Regions from separate parts of the Colwellia sp. BRX10-9 genome, predicted to be linked through region 1. Evidence: predicted binding sites of a transcription regulator. Region 1 holds the regulator's gene; each other region holds the start of a gene.
What was found. The regulator FNR, encoded in region 1, switches genes on or off when oxygen is low (the NO sensors DNR and NnrR bind a similar motif). The targets are predictions, from matches to a motif close to TTGATCTAGATCAA.
Positions count from the first base shown of each region.

Region 2: hemN (oxygen-independent coproporphyrinogen III oxidase) is a predicted target of FNR. The motif match lies at 3,904-3,917, and genes of this name have one in related genera.
Region 3: H4J69_RS14620 (nitrous oxide reductase family maturation protein NosD) is a predicted target of FNR. The motif match lies at 4,751-4,764, and genes of this name have one in related genera.

Region 1 covers NZ_JACGVV010000014.1:31,059-38,290, reverse strand. Annotated here, with positions in the region: gene H4J69_RS10070 (glucosaminidase domain-containing protein) at 1-597, shown strand, start outside; gene ttcA (tRNA 2-thiocytidine(32) synthetase TtcA) at 707-1,669, opposite strand; gene uspE (universal stress protein UspE) at 1,780-2,706, opposite strand; gene fnr (fumarate/nitrate reduction transcriptional regulator Fnr) at 2,856-3,575, opposite strand; gene H4J69_RS10050 (sulfite exporter TauE/SafE family protein) at 3,614-4,291, opposite strand; gene ccoS (cbb3-type cytochrome oxidase assembly protein CcoS) at 4,297-4,509, opposite strand; gene H4J69_RS10040 (heavy metal translocating P-type ATPase) at 4,539-6,947, opposite strand; gene H4J69_RS10035 (FixH family protein) at 7,037-7,232, opposite strand, start outside.
Region 2 covers NZ_JACGVV010000002.1:111,034-118,265, reverse strand. Annotated here, with positions in the region: gene H4J69_RS01805 (M61 family metallopeptidase) at 1-1,348, shown strand, start outside; gene H4J69_RS01800 (VOC family protein) at 1,475-1,999, shown strand; gene yihI (Der GTPase-activating protein YihI) at 2,773-3,360, shown strand; gene H4J69_RS01790 (DUF2489 domain-containing protein) at 3,370-3,861, shown strand; gene hemN (oxygen-independent coproporphyrinogen III oxidase) at 4,030-5,400, shown strand; gene H4J69_RS01780 (DUF1285 domain-containing protein) at 5,450-6,007, opposite strand; tRNA gene H4J69_RS01775 (tRNA-His) at 6,242-6,317, shown strand; gene H4J69_RS01770 (MarR family winged helix-turn-helix transcriptional regulator) at 7,150-7,232, shown strand, end outside.
Region 3 covers NZ_JACGVV010000027.1:12,521-19,752, forward strand. Annotated here, with positions in the region: gene H4J69_RS14595 (hypothetical protein) at 1-266, opposite strand, end outside; gene H4J69_RS14600 (DUF4136 domain-containing protein) at 259-798, opposite strand; gene H4J69_RS14605 (nitrous oxide reductase accessory protein NosL) at 983-1,504, opposite strand; gene H4J69_RS14610 (ABC transporter permease) at 1,504-2,322, opposite strand; gene H4J69_RS14615 (ABC transporter ATP-binding protein) at 2,322-3,278, opposite strand; gene H4J69_RS14620 (nitrous oxide reductase family maturation protein NosD) at 3,291-4,658, opposite strand; gene nosZ (TAT-dependent nitrous-oxide reductase) at 4,814-6,703, opposite strand; gene nosR (transcriptional regulator NosR) at 6,775-7,232, opposite strand, start outside.

The DNA.
Region 1 (7,232 bases):
AGCAATATTCTTATGTTAAGGGCAGAAGTCTCCTTGATGATAGAAACACTTTTCCTCGAGGAAAATCTTTTAGCAGATCAACAAGCTTTGCTTGAGCGATTAATTAAGAAATATAAAGTTAATCAAAAACACTCGCCGCTACAGCAACTTAATGAATTATTTTTGCGTATTGATATTGTGCCTGTTGAACTAGTATTAGTGCAGGCAGCCAATGAATCAGCTTGGGGCACTTCTCGTTTTGCTCGAGTTGGTTTAAACTTTTTTGGTATGTGGTGCTATAAAAAGGGTTGTGGCATGGTGCCAAGAGGAAGAGATGACGGTGCTAAACATGAAGTAGCGGCATTTAATAGTTTAGAGCATGCGGTACAGCGTTATTTACACAATATTAATACTAATCATGCTTATGGTGTTTTTCGTTCAATTAGAGGGCAGTTACGCGCTCAAGAACAACCACTATCGCCACAAATCTTAGCAACAGGATTACTGCGTTATTCTATTAGAGGCACTGATTATGTCTTAGAAATAACAGAAATGATCCGCCATAATAAAGTGTATTTTGATAAAATATTGTCGAAGCCAAAACCTAAGGTTATTTAGGCTCGGCTTATTTTATTACGCGTCAGATAATGATGGCGAGCGATAACATTCATTCTTTTAACAGGTGTTGTTATCGCGCTTAGATACTTGGTATTAATTAAGGTAGATTCTACTTTATTTCTATAATATTCAAACTGTTACTTAATGAAAGTTTGGCTTTTGAATTGTCTTCAATATTGACGTTGTTTGTTAATTGAGCGGCAATAATAGGTTCATCATCAAAAGCGATATCGCCACCATTGATAATGCCTGAATCAGCGTTAATCCCTTTAAAATCAAAAAGTTCACTGTCACACAAATGTGATGGAACCACATTGCGAATGGCAGTAAACATAGATTCAATTCGTCCTGGATGATTAACATTCCAGTCCTGTAACATTTTCTTAATGTTTTGACGTTGTAAATTAGGTTGAGAGCCACATAAATTACAAGGAATAATTGGGAACGCTTTTAGTTGTGCATATTGGATGAGTTCTGCTTCTTTACAAAAAGCTAACGGTCTAATGACGACATGCTCACCATTATCAGAGACCAATTTTGCTGGCATTGATTTTAATTTACCGCCATAAAACATATTTAGCATCAGTGTTTCAACCATGTCATCACGATGATGGCCTAGTGCAATTTTAGTTGCGCCTATTTCTGCAGCGACCTTATATAAAATAGCTCTGCGTAAACGAGAGCATAAACTGCAGGTGGTCTTCCCCTCAGGTATTTTATCTTTAACAATGGAGTAGGTATCTTCTTGCGCAATTTTATATTCAACACCTAAAGCTTCTAAGTATTCGGGAAGGATATGCTCAGGAAAACCGGGTTGTTTTTGATCAAGATTAACGGCAACAATATCAAAATGAATGGGCGCTGATTCTTTTAACAACATTAAAATAGCCAGAAGGGCGTAACTGTCCTTGCCACCCGATAAGCACACCATTATTTTATCGCCATCTTCTATCATATTATATTGCGCGATAGCTTGGCCAACATGTCGTCTTAAGCGCTTCTCAAGTTTACTCAGCTGTATTTTTTGGCTGGGTGTTAAAGATGTTATTGGTGTCGCTGATTGAGCGCTCATAGTGTTTCCTAGAGATATTTGAAATAAAAAGTATGAATTTTACCGCGCGTAGTATAGCAAAAAGCCAAGGAAATCCTCGGCTTTTTAATGGATATTTACATATTTCAATATTAAGCTAATGGCGAGAGGTAACCATCAGGTTTTATCGCTAAGACATCACAGTTAAGGCGGTCAATGACATGCTCTGCAGTATTACCAATAAGTGCCGCTGAAATCCCCGTTCGACCAATAGTACCTAACACAACTAATTCAGCATCAACGTGCTTAGAAATACTTTGAATAACATCTTCAGGTAAACCTTCTTTAACATGGGTATTTTTAAGCGGAATATTAAAGCTATTAGCATGGTCTTTCATCGCACTTTTGTGATGATTAAACATAGTGTCGTTATATTCAGAGGCGTTAAACTCTGGAATTTCAATGGCAATATTTACTGGCGTACCTGGATAAGAATTCACTAAATGGACATTGGCTTTAATCAGTGAAGAAAACACTATTGATTCTTGGGTTAACTTATTATTAAGCGCTTTGTGCTCATCATCATCGCTACCGATATTGAGTGCGGTAAGTAAATTACCATTGCTTGGCCAGCTATGGTCTTTAACCAGTAATACTGGGCAGGGACATTTCCTTAAGATATGCCAATCTGTTGGCGTAAAAATAACCGACTTTAGCTTGTCATGTTGATGGGTGCCTTTGATGACAATATCGAAGTTTTCAGCCAGTACTTTTTTTATGATCTTTTCAAATGGGCGATTATGCCAAATAATACAGGTATCTATGGTTATGTCTTGGTGATCAGTTTCTGAAATCTTTTCTTCTAACCATAGTTTACGATCATTAATAACCGATTGACGCATTGCTTCTCGCTCATCGCCAGAAAGCATGGTGGTCATTTCATAAGATAAATCATAAATGGTTAAAAATGCAGTGATCTGTCCGCCACTATGTCGTGCTAATTCAATCGCACGTTTCAACGCTTTTTGATTTTCAGTGGTTGGATCAATAACGGCTAATATTTTTTTATACTTATCCATAATATTTACTCCCTAGTTATTAAATAATATTAATAATAGACCATAATTAATAGATATTATTTGCTTTAAATCATAATATTTCAATAAAAAAAATGCTTAACATCTTTAATGTTAAGCATTTATCTATAATTATTTAAAAAAGCGATAAACTACAGTGAAGCACACTCGTTAAGTTTATCCATATTAAGTATTGTGATGAGTTTTCCATCAACTGTGATTAATTCATTTTTTTGAAAACGATTTAATAATCTACTGATGGTTTCAACCGTTAAACCAATATAATTACCAATGTCACTTCGCGTCATCGTTAGGCGAAAATCTGTTAGTGACATACCCCGTGCATGATAGCGACTGGCTAAGGTTGAAATAAAAGTTGCTAAGCGTTGTTCAGCATTTTTGCGGTTAAGTAGCGTTAACATTTCTTGATCTGAGCGGATTTCGGAACTCATCATGCGAAGAATTTGTTTTTTCAACTTAGGCATCGTATTCGATAATGAATCTAAAGTATTGTAAGGTATCTCACAGACCATAGATGTTTCTAAGGCTTTTGCAAAACTAGGATGCTCTGACTCAGCAATAGCATCAAAACCTAATAAATCACCCGCTAAATGAAAACCGGTAATTTGTTCTTCACCTTGTTCATTTACCGTAAATGTTTTGAATGTTCCAGAGCGAATAGCGTATAAAGCTTGCATTTTGTCGCCATCTTGGAAAATTTGTTCGCCTTTATGAATAGGGCGTTTACGGTCAATAATGCTGTCTAGTGTATCGAGTTCTTTATCATTTAAAGAGAAAGGTAAACACAGCTCGCTGATACTACAGTTTTGACAATGAATATGTTGAGATGTAGAACATGGCTTTTTATACATATTAACCTAAATGAGTTATCCCTAATTTATCGATCATATTAAAACAATTGCTGATATGCAAACATTAAACTGTATATTCCGTATGAAATTATCATTAGCGCCATTATTTTCTTGAATTTCGTGTTTGTTACCAACGACTTTATACCAAAAGAGCCAAGTGAAAGACTTAACAAGGCTGGTAAAGTACCTAAACCAAAACTGGTCATAATTAGGGCGCCACTGAGGGCACTTCCACTGGCTAAGGACCAAGTTAATGTTGAGTAGACTAAACCACAAGGTAACCATCCCCAGACTGCTCCTAATGCTAGCGCTTGTTTAGCATTATTAATGGGAATAAACCTTTTACTTAACGGGGATAGATAGCGCCAAAGGAACTTACCCATTTTTTCAACTTTTGATAGCCACATTAACCATTGGCCTAAATACAAGCCTAATAAAATTAAAAATACCGCTGCAAATAACCGTAAAAAACCTAATGGAACGCCAATATTCTTTATTGCAATAGAACTACTAAATCCAACGATTGCCCCAATTAAGCTATAAGAAAAAATTCGGCCAACATTATATGCACCGACCAGCTTAAATTTATCGCTGCCTTTTTGTTGCGGTGATATAGCAGATGTTAACATCGTTGTTATACCACCGCACATACCGATACAATGTCCCGAACCTAACAAGCCGATGATGAATGCCGATAAATAATCTATACTCAACATGGCTGTTATTTACTACCCGTATCATTCTTAGCTGTATTTTCGCTATGGGTTTCAGTGGACTTTTTGGTGGTAGTGTTTTCATCTTCATCAAACAAGATACTCATACCTTGTTTCTCTAAATCATCAAATTGTTCAGTTTTTACTGCCCAAAAAAATAAATAAATGGCGATAGAGGTTAGGATTATCGCTATGGGGATCAAAATATAAATAATGCTCATGGTCTTTATGCTCTATTATAAGTTTGCGTTTACTTTTTTAATAAACGTAACGAGTTAGTGATAACCAATATCGAACTTGCAGACATACCTATAACCGCCATATAGGGGGTAATGTAGCCTGAAACGGCAAGGGGCAATACAATAGCATTATAACCGAATGCCCAAAAATAATTTTGCCAAATAATGCGACGAGTTTTATTGGCGACTTGTCTTAATGTTGTTATCGACTTTAAACGATTATTGAGTAAGATAACATCGGCACCACTTTTAGCTATATCGGTGCCACTCCCCATAGCAATCGAGACATGGGCTGCGCCGAATACTGGCGTATCATTGACACCATCGCCGACCATAGCAACGGTTGAGTTTTTAGGCTGACTTTTTATTATCGCCATCTTATTAGCCGCAGTCAAAGTACTATGTATCTCGTCTAAATGTAGCAATGCCTGAACTTTTTCACAGCCAGCAGGGTTATCACCCGATAGCATGATGGTATAAATATTACTTTTCTTTAAGTCATCTAACAGCGTTTGGGCATCATTGCGAATTTCATCGCTTAAATAAAAAGCAGCGACTAATTGGTTGTCTGCTACTAATAGGCAAGAAGCCGTCGCAAATTCTGCCAACATACTTGATTCGCTAAGCAACCAATTAGGTTTACCGATTTGAAAGTTTTGACCGTTCACTTTCCCTTGAATACCAGCACCAGATTTAATTTCAACGGCTTGAGTATGGTAGGAGTAATCACGAAATGCTTTAAACGGTTTGGCTAAAGGGTGCTCAGAATAAGACTCGAGCGCTGCTGCTATAGCTAAAACCTGCTGCTTGCTATAGTTAAGCTTTTCATTATTAAAGCGCTTTATTTCATTAATAGAAAAATCACCAGAAGTTAAGGTACCTGTTTTATCAAAAGCAATAGTGGTTAATTTCGGTAATGTTTCCATAACATGTGCAGATTTGATCATGATACCTTCGCGGTTTAAGCGTGTGGTCGCACAGGTTAACGCTGTGGGGGTTGCCAGTGACAATGCGCAAGGGCAGGTAGCAACGAGTACCGATAAGGTGATCCAAAAAGCTTCTTCAGGTAAATGCTGTTGCCAATAAAATGCAGTGCCTATAGCGGTTAGTAAAATAATCGCAACAAAGTATTGAGCGATTTTATCTGATAATTTTGCTAATTTGGGTTTATGCGCCTGAGATGATTCACTTAATCTGATCAGTTGGCTTAAAAAAGAATGTTCACTGGCTTGTTTAACTTCAACGTTGATATTACCGTCACCATTTATAGTGCCTGCAAAGACAGTATCGCCTATTGATTTATTTAAGGGTAACTGCTCACCCGACAACATCGCTTCGTTGAGTTGGCTGCTGCCTGTAATTATTGTGCCATCAGCGGGAACCACTTCGCCTGGTTTTATGAGTACAATATCGAGAGGACGAAGTTTTTTTGCTGGTAGTATGACTTCTTTTTCTGTTCCTTTATCATCAATGAGTTTTGTCGCTATCATCGGCATTAACTTAAGCAAGTTAGCCGAGACTTCCGCGGCGCGACTTCTTGCTCTAAATTCTAAAAATTTACCAATAAGTAGTAAAAAAGTGAACATCGATACTGATTCAAAATAGACTTCACCTTGCTGAGTGATTGTTGCCCAAGCACTGGCCGAAAATGCCAGTGAAATCGCTATAGCAACAGGAACATCCATAGATAAACGCTTCACTTTTAAAGCATTAATAGCTCCCTTGTAGAAGGGTAATGCGCCATAGGTGACAATAGGTAAGGTCAAGAATAAGCTCGCATAGCGTAAATAGATTAAGTTGTACTCGTCCATGCCAGAAAAGGCGCCAAAGTATAAGCCAAAAGCGATCATCATGACTTGCATCATTAAAATACCAGAGATACCTAGGCGTTTAATATAATTATTACTTTGGGTTTTGTTAAGTTTTTCGGCGGTACTCGCTTTAAAAGGGAGGGCTTGGTAACCAATATTGCTGATATGATTAATCAGCTCACTAAGTTGTACTTCACTATTATTCCATCGAACAGTTGCACGTTGTGTCGTGGCATTTACATTAATTTTAATTAAGCCGTTTATCTTGATAAGTTGCATTTCGATAAGCCACGCACATGCCGCGCAGCTTATACCGTCAATCGTTAAAATTGCTTCGCTATATTCATCATTTTTATAAGTAAATTCACTTTGTAGGCTGTCATCATCAAGTAACTTATTACGTTGTAACTGCTCAGGAACCAGAGGCTCACCTTTCAGTGCGGGAGCTGTTCTAAAACGATAATATTCACCTAAACCGTTATCAATAATCGCTTGAGCAACACTTTGACATCCAATACAGCACATCGGCTGCATGGTATTCTCAATTTTTATTGATAAATCTAACCCATTAGGAACAATTTCACTGCAGTGATAACAAAGTGTTTTCATATGTTGAGGCCAAGCAAATAATTGGTTTTTATAGAGGTGTTGCTTAGGTGAGGTTAATCAACACCTAAGCTAATAGAGACTATTGGCGCTTAGTTAGCTTCTCTAACATTAGGAATAATATCGATAAATTCACTTTGAGGTAAGAAAATAGTATTTTGAATTTTCCAGTGATTCTCAAAAGGCGTTATGGTTAAGCGCCATTTTCCCTTTACTGGTTCATCAAAGACATGCCTAAAATAGCCATTACCGTCAGGCGTGAGTGCTAAATAGAAATCTCTATCAGCA
Region 2 (7,232 bases), on a different contig from region 1:
CTTAAGACGCGCTAAAGGCACTGATAAATATCAATTAGGTGATTATATTGCTAAAGACTATCAAGAACTTATCGATTGTCCTGTTGCCATTGGTCACTTCGATGCTTTTGAATTTGTTGTCGAAGGTGTCACCCATCACTTAGTCTTTACTAGCCAACATTTTGGTGATCGGGAGCGCCTAAAACGAGATATAGCTAAGCTTTGCCAGCATCATATTAACTTATTTGGTGAGGTCCCTTTTAAAGAGTACTGGTTCATTACCCATTTGTTAGGCAGCGGTTTTGGTGGGCTTGAACATAAAAACTCGACAATTTTACAAGCCAGTCGCTTTGATTTACCCAACTCTAATAGACCTGATGAAACGTCTGAAAATTATCAAACTTTTCTCAGCTTATGTTCACATGAATACTTTCACGCTTGGAATGTATGCCGCATTAAACCGAAAGAATTTATTCCCTACAACTTACAGCACGAAGTTCACACGAGACAATTGTGGGCCTATGAAGGCATCACGTCTTATTATGATGATTTTTCATTGTTTCGCAGTGGATTGATCAGTTTTGAAGACTATTTACTGCAATTATCTAAGACAGCTACCCGAGTATACCGGGGTAAAGGCGAACTAAAACAAAGTGTCAGCGACTCCAGCTTTGATACTTGGACCAAGTTTTATCAACAAGGACCAGATGGCGTAAATAATATTGTTAGTTATTATACTAAAGGCGCTTTAATTGCACTCTGGCTAGATTTAACGATTAGAGAAAAGTCAGCAGGTGTCTACAGCTTAGACACATTAATGCGTGAATTATGGATACATTTTGGTAGAACAAATATTGGTACCTGTGAGGAAGACTTTATAAACATTGCCAATATTCTCTGTAATGACGATATTACAGTAACTTTTCAAGCCTTACTTAACAATGCTCAACGTATTGAATTAGCCCCGTTACTTAAACAAGTAGGTATTGCCTTTACTGCTCAAAAGTTCAAAAAATTTAATAGCTTAGAGACTACTGACAATAACGCTTATTCTCCTTATATCGGTGCACAATATAGCGCGCTACCTTCAGGCGTGAAGATTACTCAGGTTATTGAAAACTCTCCTGCAGCTGGAGCCGGCTTGGCAGTTAACGATATTTTACTTGCCGTAAATAATATCAAAGTGACTGAAAAATCGTTGCAGCAACTGGCTGATCATTTACCAGAAAATACTGAGCTAACCTGCCACTATTTTCGTGATGATCAGTTAATGACCGGTCACATTGTTTTTATTGATTCACCACTGGCGGCCATCGCTATTACAGAAGTAGACAGAACGCTTAGCAAAAAATGGCGCTGTAAAAATTAACTGTAAATTTTTTGCCACAAAAAAGTAAAACGCTAGTGTAATTAAAAAACCACAAACTAGTAACAAAAGTTACTTTGTGCAAAAATAACCTTATTGCTTTCAAAACTAGAATATTAAGGGTTTAAAATGATCAAAATGAAACGAATTCACCACGTCGCTTATCGTTGTACTGATGCAAAAGTTACTGTTGATTGGTACAAAGAACATTTGAACATGGAGCTAACGGTAGCCATTGCTGAAAATGAGGTACCGTCGACTAAGGCACCAGACCCTTATATGCACATATTTCTAGATGCGGGCATGGGTAATGTTTTAGCCTTTTTTGAAATTCCTAATTCTCCAACCATGGGCCGAGATGAAAACACACCAACATGGGTACAGCACATCGCATTAGAAGTTGAAGATGTTGATGCACTTGTCGCCGCAAAAGAAGAGTTACAAAGTAAAGGTGTTGATGTATTAGGCCCAGTTCATCATGGTGTATTTAAATCAATTTATTTCTTTGACCCGAGTGGTCACCGCTTAGAATTAGCAGCGAATACCGGTACAGTTGAACAAATGAAAGAATTAAAAAGGGTTGCTCCTTTAATGATTGAAGAGTGGGCTGTTACTAAAGTTGCACCAAAACACGCGGCCTGGTTACACGAATAAAACTATTTTGCCCCTCGTTAATGGTCAAACAATATCCAATAAATAAAACTAAGCTATTATTTCTATTTAGCTTAGTTTATTGCGCACATGGTATAACCTAAAAATCACAACAAATTTCTCTCATTAACTGAACGAAATAGGACATTAGTACATAAAACGAAGGATTTCGTATATAAAGCGAGCGTAACAATGTACTCTATTTGTGATTATTTATGTAAGACATTAACCATAGAGAAAACATGTTTTTACCATTCATTAACTTTTAAATAAATCAATAGACTTTAAAAACAATAAGTTAACCTTTTACACTCAATGAATTGTAAATAAATGTATATTTATAACTTGCGACATTTATAAACTAAGGTAAAGTATTGTCCAGCTACTTTGTAGCCAAATAACAAAATGGATTGAATTGCACGGAAAGCCTTAACCTTCTCTTATGAGAGGTTACTTTTAAAGAATACGGATGATTAAGTTAATATCAGGATGATTGTTAATATTTAGGTCAATAGACCGATAAGGACAACCCAATAAAGTGTCAGGATGACCGATAAAAAATGAACCGAGTATTTAACGCAACATAAAAAATAATAATACGTTAAAGCTTATAAACGGAATTGCTAATAGGTTAGGATAACCACTTAAAGTTTGATGAAAACGATGACTTGTTCATCGTTTTTTTATGTCTGAAAATTAATCATGAAAAACACTATCGCTGTTTCCTACAATATAACGTAAAATAGAACCATTGAATTTAAAAACGAAATTATTTTATGTCTCGTACCAAAAAATCTAGAAAACAAGGCAATGGTCCTATCGGCGCAGTAAAAGATGATAAGAAAAAAGCCCTAGTTCCTGTTGATAGAAAACCAAAGAAGAAAACAGGAAAGCAAGCCGGCAACCGACAAAAAGAAGCTTTTGATGCAGGTAAAGAATCTCACTTACCTACAGAAAAGAAAGATCCGCGCATTGGTAGTAAAAAACCAATAGATCTTGGCGGACCGGTAACAGCGGCGGTGCAACCTTTTAAAGCCAAAAACAAAGTAAAAGCAGATAACTCTCCAATTGCTGCTATTCGTGTTGTTGAAGCTGATACCTCATTGCAACAAGAACTCTTCGCTATTGAAGAAGATAGCCGCTTGCAAAGTATCCTTGCCCAGCAAGATGAAGATATTTCGCTAAGTAACGAAGATGTTGATTATTTCAATGAAAAAATGGAACGTCATCAACAGCTACGTGAGATACTCGGCATAGAAGATGAAGATGACGACGACGAATCACCTGAAACGACAAGCAAAGCAAAATCTGGTGATGATCTTTGGGATAAATTTGACAACAGTGACCTGTCAAAATTCGAATAAGGCTTTATCATGTTTTCAACTCCTTGGATTTATATAGTAGTTGGCGGAGTAATTATTATTGCTGCGCTTGCTTTTTATGCGGTGAAATTATTAAACCAGCTAAAAGCGCAAACAGCTAAAATAAAACAGGCAGAGCAAGATAAAAAAATTGCCTTAGCAAAGCACGATAGTAAGATCCTTAGTAGTGTCGTGATTATTGCCCACGCAATGAAAGAAGAGCAATGTGATATCGCTGAGGGTTGTTGGCGATTGAGTGTATTGCTCGATTCTTTAAAGTTGAGCAGTGGTTTATCAGCAGAGTTTCCTGCAGTATTTGAACTTTATGATAAAATTAAACATATGCCTATTCTTGATGCAAGAAAGAAACTTGCCAAAAATGAGCGTATGAAACTTGATTTTGAACGTATGAAAGCAGAGAGCGATTTATCCGCACAGATAAATATTGACGTTATCTCTTTGCATCAATATGCTCAAGAACGTATGAGTGCACTAGCAAGTTAACTTTTTACTAAGTTAACTTTTTACTAAGTTAATAACGCTTTGTTGCGCTCGATCAATATTGTTAATGTTTGCATTGTTAAACTGTTGCTTAGCATATACCCGTTACCATTCAATCTATATTTTGATTGATAACGCGTATATAAGTAATGGCTAACTCGGTAACCAACCATGCAAGCAAATCAATTTTTTGACCCTAAATTACTGTCTAAATATAATACCAGTGGACCTAGATATACCTCTTATCCAACGGCATTAGAATTTCATGATGAATTTTCTGAACAAGATTTCATCCAAGCAGTGAAAGATTCACCCAACCGTGAATTGTCCTTGTATGTACATATTCCCTTTTGTCATAGCCTTTGCTACTACTGTGGCTGTAATAAAGTTATTACCCGCCACCGTGACAAGGCCGATACCTACTTAGAGTTTTTAGCGGAAGAAATTAGTTCACGAGCTGAATTTTTTACTGACTACACCGTTAAACAACTCCATTGGGGTGGCGGCACACCCAGCTTTTTAACCCATATCCAAATCACAAAATTAGTCTCTTTATTAAAAGAAAAATTCACTTTTGCTGAACATGTAGAAATGAGTATAGAAATTGATCCGCGTGAAATTGAAATGAACCTTGCTGAACACCTCTTTGATTTAGGTTTTAATCGTCTAAGTATTGGCGTACAAGACATTGATAAAAAAGTACAAGAAACAATTAATCGTGTGCAATCAACCGAATTTATTAGCGACTTTATTGCCCATGCAAAGGCAGTGGGCTTCAAATCAGTTAATATCGACTTGATCTATGGTTTGCCTCACCAAACTATAGAAACCTTTACAAAAACGCTTAACAAAGCTCATGAGATGGATGTCGACCGTATTTCATTGTTTAGCTATGCACACATTCCAAACCGATTTGCTGCCCAACGTAAATTACGTGACGAATGGTTACCCAGCGTGCAAGAAAAATTTGCCTTAATGAAACTTGCCATCGAAAAGCTTTGTGGATTTGGCTACGATTTCATTGGTATGGATCACTTTGCTAAACCTAATGACGAACTTTCTATTGCACAAAAAGAGGGTTCCCTACACCGTAATTTCCAAGGTTATACCACTAAGGGTGGTTGTGACTTGTTAGGATTAGGTGTTTCTTCTATTAGTAATATCGGTACTTCTTTCAGTCAAAATATTAAAGAATTGCAAGCCTATTATAAAGCGATAGATACTAGAAAAAATGCACAAGTGAAAGGGGTTAGCTTATCAACAGATGACGTGATCCGTGGCGAAGTTATTCGTGAATTAATGTGTAATTTATATATTGATAAAAAACAGATCAGTAAAAAGTACGACATTGATTTTGAAGAATATTTTGCTGAAGATTTACCACTACTGAAAACATTTATCAGTGATGGTTTGGTTGAAAATACGGCTGATTTTATTAAAGTAGATCAGAAGGCACGCTTGTTGATTCGTAATATTTGCATGAGTTTTGATGCTTACATGAAACAGCACGTTAACCAACAGCGCTTCTCGCGGGTTATTTAAGCGGAACTCTCACCTTTATAAAAAACAAATAACTATAAAGGTGAGAAATTTAATCAATTTTTCCTAAACTAAACTTATGGCCAGCACTTGAAAAAATTAATTCAACGCCTTTTTCTGTAACCTCTTCTTGTGCTAAATCGGCCCATTGGTAATAAACATTACGGTGAACTTTTGCCAATAAATTACGACGCACTAAAACATACAATTCGCCGTTAGCATTCATCGTTAACGGATGAGTTTCATCAAGCACGAATTCGTCATCTACATTGGTACTAACCGTCATTATTGATTTGTTATCATCTTGCCAAGCCCATTGCGTTAATACAAAAGGGGCGTCTTCAACGATAATCTTAACTTTTTCAGCGGGTGTCACTAAAAAGTACTCGTCGCGATCACCAGCGACTTCTCTTAATAAAACCGAAGCAAAAAGTTTAACTAACGATAACCGTTTAAATATTGTGCCGCCATAAAACCAGTCACCATTACCTTTGACCTGTAGATCAATTTCGCCACAATACGGTGGGTTCCATGATTCTATCGGCGGTAATTTTTTAGTGTTACCTGGTGTTAGCTTATTTAATTGTTCAGAAATTTTGTCTAGTGACATTTATACCGCCAAATTATCCGCTGGATAGTAATTTTAAGACCTAAGGTAAAAATACAGTATGAGGAGACATTAGTAAAACAGCATCTAAAATTAAGTTAATAATCAGCAAAAAGTACAGTTAAGCAGAATGTTGCCCATAAAACGCTTAAAAGCAAAAATTTTTCTTGTCAATCTGCTTAAAAATACAATATACTCTCCGCGCCTTATCACTGGGCGCTTCAAGTAATATCAGTGGTGGCTATAGCTCAGTTGGTAGAGCCCCGGATTGTGATTCCGGTTGTCGAGGGTTCAAGTCCCTTTAGCCACCCCATTCTTTATAAGTTTATCTCAAAAAAAACATCCATCCATCAGTGATGCCATTTTCGCTTACCGTGGATTCAAGTCCCTTTAGCCACCCCATTTCTGTATAAGTACACCTATAACATATTAAATAAAACCATCAGTGATTCCATTTTCACTTACCGTGGGTTCAAGTCCCTTTAGCCACCCCATTCTTTATTAGTTTATCTCAAATAGAACACACATCCATCAGTGATTCCATTTTCACTTACCGTGGGTTCAAGTCCCTTTAGCCACCCCATTCTTTATTAGTTTATCTCAAATAGAACACACATCCATCAGTGATTCCATTTTCGCTTACCGTGGGTTCAAGTCCCTTTAGCCACCCCATTCTTTATAAGTTTATCTCAAAGAAAACATCCATCCATCAGTGATTCCATTTTCGCTTACCGTGGGTTCAAGTCCCTTTAGCCACCCCATTCTTTATAAGTTTATCTCAAAGAAAACACACATCCATCAGTTATTCCATTTTCGCTTACCGTGGATTCAAGTCCCTTTAGACATCCCATTTCTGTATAAGTACACCTATAACATATTAAATAAAACCATCAGTGATTCCATTTTCACTTACCGTGGGTTCAAGTCCCTTTAGACATCCCATTCTTTATAAGTTTATCTCAAATAGAACACACATCCATCAGTGATGCCATTTTCGCTTACTGTGGGTTCAAGTCCCTTTAGTTATAGGGTTTTTCTAAATTTCTCTTTAAAACCATCTAATAACGCCTATTTAGGTAATTTGTCTAGGTGTTGCTGTTTTTTTTGATTAAACTAATAGTAATTAAAGTAAGAAGCACACTGTAATGGAAAAACATCAACAATTATTAATTGCCTTAAGGAAAGTCATCAGGGCAATCGATTTACATTCAAAACACCTTAATAAAAC
Region 3 (7,232 bases), on a different contig from region 1:
AATATTTTTTGTTTGACCGAGACAAAGGTTTTACTTGTTAATGTATTCGTCTTGGCAGCAACGTTAACAAGAGAGGTTTCAATAACCGTGTTAAGCTTGTGTTTATTTCTTTTTTCTTTGCTTTTTTGAGCAGCCCTTTCCTGATCAAGCTGATGTTTTAAGTGCGTTGTTGCTATTTCATGCTCTTTTAATAAATACCCTAAGCCTAATAAAATAGTAATAAAAATCACTACGGCTATCAGTGTTATCGTTAACCATTTAAGCATTGTTAGCTTTACTTGCATCACGAGAATGAGGATATTTATCTATCATCGCATCAATAGCCCGGTAAATTTTCAATTGAGCCTCTCTACTATTATCGGTTTTAGCATTAATTTTCAAAGGGTAAACACTTCGCCAAACTGAACGTTTTTTTTCAGGGTCAAGTACATCAATAATTAAACTTCCCGGTTTAGTTTGCCACTGTTTTTTGTCCGCTTGCGCTTCACCGCCACGCAAACAAAGAGAACAATAAAGCACCCCTTTATTGTAGGTTAATAATTCCTTAGTGTTTTCATTAACAAGATGATAAGTAATCACAATATCAGCATCATCTAGCGTATTATAAATAAAACCATTCTTATCTAATACTTGCTCTATGGCTAATTCAATACTGTTACGCGTGGTATAACTAATATTTTGAAACTGGCCAAAGTCAGAGTTACGCTTATAAAAAGCGTAGCTGCTTACCTTTGAAAAATTAAAGTTAGTTTGATATTTTGAAATGGCCGGTTGGTATAATGTACAACCTGAGAGCATTAGTGCTGAAAAGCATAGCAAGGTTATTAAAAAAATAAGCTGAAAAGATATTGGCTGGCTATTTTTAATCAAGAATAAAAGGCATAGATAATGAAAAGGATAACTTTAGCCTACCCTGCTGAAAAAAAATTACAACTATTTGCGCAAGTAATAAAATAACAGCAGAGCGTTTTGTGTAAATAGCTTACATCAACACAGATAAATCAACTTGGGTAAAATTAATGACCTTACCACCAAATTCAGCTGCAAAGGTTTGCGCATCTTTTTGTTTACTAAAACTTGCCAGCGTTTTACCCATCGCACCTGTTTTAATTGAGCCAGCAACAAACCATGCGTTGCGGGCATCAATAAAGTATTGGTCATTTGGTGTTTTCCACGGTGATTTACTCATATCGTGTACTAATATGGTGGTAACATTTCGCTTATTCTCAGGGTCTAAGTAAAAGCTAAACATATCGCGAGTCGAGCAAAACTTTTTCACACTATCGCCTTCCGCTTTAGTAAGACCCTTTCTAAATAATTCCCCTTTAGGACCACTAAAGTTTGAAATTAACATCCCACACAAATGACATTCATCGGCCGTTTCTATCGCCACGGCTTCATGTAACGATTGGGCGACCTCGTCATTTTTAGAACACGCAGACAGCAGTGCTGCCAACAATAGGGTTATCAATAAAAGGGGTAAGCTAGGCTTTAAAATATTCATTAGAGTGTTTTTTTCCTAAAAATAAAAATGGCAATAATGATAGGTACCATGACCCATGCCAGTAAAATGCTAAATAATTGCCCTTGTGACAGACTCGATTTTATTGCAATCGCTAAAGCGCCATTAACGTCACCACTATCAAGGCCGGCAAGATTTACTAATCTAAATATATCGGCTGGATTTAGCATCATTAATTGGGTAAGTCCCTGCTGGCTAATACCTTGTTCCACACCGACCAATAACGCCAGCAACGCTAAATCAAAAACTAACGCAAAGAAAAACCAAGTGATTAAAGCAAAACCCGCTGCTTTTGATTTTTCACTTACCGATAAACTGATCAAATAAGCGATGGCAGTAAAACTTAAACCTAATAAAACAGCACTCCCAATAAAGGTAGCAAAAACCTTAAAAACGGCACTGTCGTTTAGTTGATAATATAAGATTAGCGCCGACGAGCCAAAGCCCAAAAGGGTTGCAAGTGCAATAATACCGCCTTGTCCTAAAAACTTACCTAATAACAGTTGGCTTTTACTTAAGGGATAAGTCAACAATAATAACAAGGTGCCGCTTTCTTGTTCACCCACAAAACTGTCGTAACTGAGCAGTAATGCAATGAGTGGAATAAGAAATACCGCTAAACTGGCCAGACTCGCTATCGTTGTTGATAAAGAGGTTACGCCTACTGTCCCTGACGCTGCAGCACCAAAATAGGTCAAACCAATAGACAAAATAGCAAAAATAACAGTAATTGACACTAGCCAACGGTTACGTAAACCATCATGAAATTCTTTGTTGGCAACGGCTAATATTTGTTTCATTAGCGGGGCTCCTTAACGGTATTTTTATTATCGACATGTTCAGCTAAATGGCGTGATAAATAAAATTGATAAACTTGCTCTAAATTGGCCGAATCAACTCTGACATCTTTAATCGCTTGATAACTCAGTAACTGACGCAAGGTCGCTAATTTATCTTGCTCAGGTACCGTCAGTAAATCACTATGATTTTTATCTACTAAAAATTTAGCCAATTTAGGATCGCCTTGAAGCGAACCATTTAAACCTTCAACTTTGATGGTTACGGGCAAGGCGGCGGCTTGGCGTAACTCTTCTAAAGAGCCCATAGCAAGCACTTTGCCGGAAGATAATATCATCGCTCGGTCAATATGTTGTTCAACACCGGGTAAAACGTGTGAACATAAAATAACACTGGTTCCTTGGCTTTTTAGATCATCAACCGTTTTATAAAAATCAGCGGTTGCCATAGGATCTAAGCCAACAGTGGGTTCATCAAGCAACAACAGAGCTGGATTACCGATAAAAGCCTGTGCTAACCCTAAACGTTGCCTCATTCCTTTTGAATACGTTTTAACTTGCCGCTTCATGGCATGAGCAACCCCAACTTGCTCGAGTAAAGCCATTGCATGTTTTTTGTCAAAGCCCTTAAGTTTAGCAAAATAACTAAGCACTTCTAAACCGGTTAATTGCTCATAAAAACTAACATTTTCAGGTAAATAACCAATTTTAGCGCGCATGTGCCAAGCTTCTTTAGAATCTGGTGCCATCCCCATCACTTTAACATTGCCATGACTTGGCGTAATAACGCCAAGAATAAGCTTCATCATGGTGGTTTTACCCGCACCATTATGACCAAAAAGTCCTAAGACTTCTCCCTGTGAAAGTTGCATATCAACAGAGTCTAGTGCTGTTAATTTGGGATATTTTTTACCCACGTTAGTTAGTTTAACCAGAGGTGTTTTGTCTGTAGTGTTCATCAATTTATATCCTTAATGCTCTGCACGTTGCACAACAGCAGATTGATTATCTGCCGTGTCAGTTTTTAGTGCCTCGGCATTAATCTTTTGTACCCTTGAGAAATTTTCATCAGTATTTCGGTGATGTGGTGAGGACATCAACGGAAAACTGTCTTTCACACCGGGTGGTTTTAGTACTGGAAATTGACGTTGCACCCATCGCAGAATAATAATCGCGGGGCTGTCCATTAGCATTTTCATTTCTGGGTATTGCCAAACTAATTTGTCGATACCATCGTTTGGTTCAAACATAACATCGCCAATGTTATCGTTATTCATATCCCAGCCGAGGTAATTACTCCAGTAATTACCTTTACCCGCTAAGCTCCACTCTTGCTTTTTATTGGAAACGTACTTAACTTGTGTCGGGTTATTAATAAAACTGTTACCGTAAATTTTAATATTTTCTGAACCAGCCGTTAAATGAATGCCTATTTCAGCGCCTTCGACAAGATTGTTTTTTAAAGTGTTATAACCTGAATTATAAACAAAGAGCCCTTTACCATCACGGCCTAATACTTTATTTTCAGGCTTTGTCCAAACACGTTTAACAATATTATTGCTGATAGTTGACTGTGTTATATAATTAAATAAAAAACCATAATCTTCACTGTCTATCGTTGTATTCCCGCTGATAATTAATCGCCTAGAGCTCATTAGCGCATAGCCAGCTCGCGTGTTATAAGCAAAATTATTAATTACCGAATTGTCGTATGAATACATATAATGAATGCCATATCGTAAGTCGTGCAGAGTATTATTTTCTAAAATATTCTCTTGACTAGAAATAATATAAAGCCCATCACGGGTGTTAAATATTTCATTTCCTCGGACTTCAGCATGTTTCACGATAGAAAGCTGAATACCGTTACCTCTATCGGCTGAGCGTAAGCTCAAATTACCTTCAACAGTATTATTAAGGACTTTTATATGTTCGCTTTTTTGTAACCAAATACCAAAGCCATCACCTTTAAGCTTGTTGTTTTTAATCACTATATGGCTGGATTTTTTTTCAGAATAAATAGCAGAATGTTGCTCAGTAAGGTTACTTCCCCAATTAACTATGGTGAGATTTTTTATGGTGATGTTAGAGTTTTTCAGTAGCAAAGCATGACCATCACCTTGCGCATCAATAATCACTTTGCCTAAATCATCACGCTGGGCTGAAAGTGTAATCGAATGTTCAATAATGAAGTTGCCTAAATAACGACCGGGAGTAAGAATAACAACATCACCATCAACGGCTTTATCAAGCTGTTGTTGTAAATTATCTTGTGGCGTCAGCTTAATATTTTCAGCGCAAAGCGGCTTAATAAAAAGACAAAACACACTAATAAATATAAACACTGATTTGCATTTTACCAAGAGACAACCACCAAAAATCAATAATATTTGTAAGTAAAAAAAGCATATCACCTTTTAATGATATGCCCTTGATCTGGATTAACTTCGTTAAACGTTAAGTCTATTAAAACTAAAATGTACTTAACTTAGTACTAAGCTTCAACCAACATACGACCGCGCATTTCCATGTGTAATGCATGACAGAACCAATTACAGTAATACCAATAAACACCGGGTTTATTTGCCATAAAAGTAATAGAAGCAGTTGCTTGTGGACCAATTTCCATTTGCGCGCCGTGATCAGTCATACAAAAACCGTGGGTTACATCTTCTACTTGGTCGAGGTTAGTGACGATAACAGTCACTTCATCACCTAATTTCACTTTAAATTCAGTCATACCGTAAGTTGGCGCGATTGAGGTCATGTAAACGCGTACTTTTTTACCATCACGAATAATTTTGTTTTCAGAGTACACATCTACGCCATCACGTTTTGCTATAGCAATTGTTTCTGCAAACATTGGATCCGTACGAGGCCACAATTTTAATGGTTTCATTTTAGTGCGGTGTACCATCATACAATCATGTGGTTCAGCAAATGCAGGTCCATCGTGAACAATTTTCATTTCGTCACCTGAAATGTCAATTAATTGATCGTTTTCTGGACGTAAAGGACCAACAGGTAAAAATCTGTCTTTAGAAAACTTACATAAAGAGACTAACCATTTACCATCAGCATCACGTGTTTCTCCCATTGTTGTATGGTTGTGACCGGGTTGATAATGAACATCTAGTTTTTGACGAATATAGTTCACTTTCTTACCATTGTGGGCATCAATAGCATCTTGAACATTCCACTTAGCAATTTGGCTATCAAGAAATAATGTTGTGTACGCATTACCTTTGTTATCAAATGCGGTATGAAGTGGGCCTAAACCTAATTCTGGTTCCGCAATAATCGTATCACGTGGTTTAATTTCATCAGCGAATAATGCATCTAATTTTTTAATTGAGATGATTGAAACGGTCGGTGATAATTTACCGTTAGCGATGAAATACTCACCATTAGGTGACGTGTTCAAACCATGTGGTGATTTAGGAACCGGAATATAACGCGTTAATTGAGAGCCTTTACGACCATCTAAAACAGGTACATTGTTGCCATTATAAGTTTTGAATTTACCTGCCTTAACTGCAGCTTCACAACGCGCTAGACTAAATACAACAACATGATCGCGTTCAGATGTGATCATTTCACCCAAGCTCATCCCCATTTCTGAGTTGTAACATGTAGATGCAAAATATTTTCCATCATAGTCAGCGTCGGTGTTATCTAAGTTACCATCAACGATGACTTGGAAAGCCATTTCCATCGTTTCCGCATCAATCACGTTATATATTGAACGATAAGTACTTACATCTTCTAAAGAGGCTTTACCATCATTGACAATTGGCACCTCAAACTCGCCATTACATACGATGTATTTTGTATAGGGTACTTTTTGTACACGTAAACCGTGAATTGCTTGTGTATTAGGAACGGTAAGCATTTTATCCGTTTTCATCACATCACATCGAATGCGTGCTACACGTGTATTTGATTTATCGTTAATGAAAACATATTTACCGTTATAACGACCGTCAGTCATACTCATATGAGGGTGATGCGTATCGCCAACCATAATATTGGCACTATCGCCTTTAATACGTTTAGACTCGTTTGTTAAGCCCCAACCAGTCGCACTATCAATGTTAAAGACAGGAATACGCATTAACTCACGCATTGATGGAATACCCATAATACGTACTTCACCAGATTGACCACCTGACCAAAAACCATAATACTCATCTAAATCACCAGGATGAACAAACGGATCACTGCCGGCATCTTTAGCACGAGCTTGTGCCATTGATGAAAACATAGCTGCCGTCATTGGAGCAGCAACAACACCAGCACCTAATATCGCTGTTTTACCAAAAAACTTACGTCTACCTTCGTTCTCTAACTCTACGTTATTAGAGCTTTTATCGTCATTACTCATTACTTTTCTCCATTATGGTTAATTTTTTTAATATTGATTCCAACACTTGTTTGTATGCTTTTATTTACTTGCTAACCGACATTTACTGCTTCTATTTCTGTTTCTTTATACTTTGCTTTTTTGCGTGCTAATTTTTTCAATGGTGGGCATTTCTCATCGTTAAAGTAAGTGACTTGGCAGTCGAGACAATAGTGACACTCGCGCATATTGATCACGCCATTAGGGTCTATCGCTTGAATTTCACACTCTTTAGCACAGGTTTTACAAGGCTGACCACATTCAGGGCGACGACGTAACCAGCTAAATAAACGAATACTATTACTGGTTGATAATGCAGCGCCTAATGGGCACAAATAACGACAAAAGAATTTGCGATTAAAGATATTGATAATCAAGAGTACTGATGCATATAAAACAAATGGCCATTCTCGATCAAACTTTAATAAGAACGTTGTTTTAAAAGGTTCAACTTCAGCGAAATGTTCAGCCAGTGATAATGATTCCATCGACAAACCAAAAAGTGCTAATA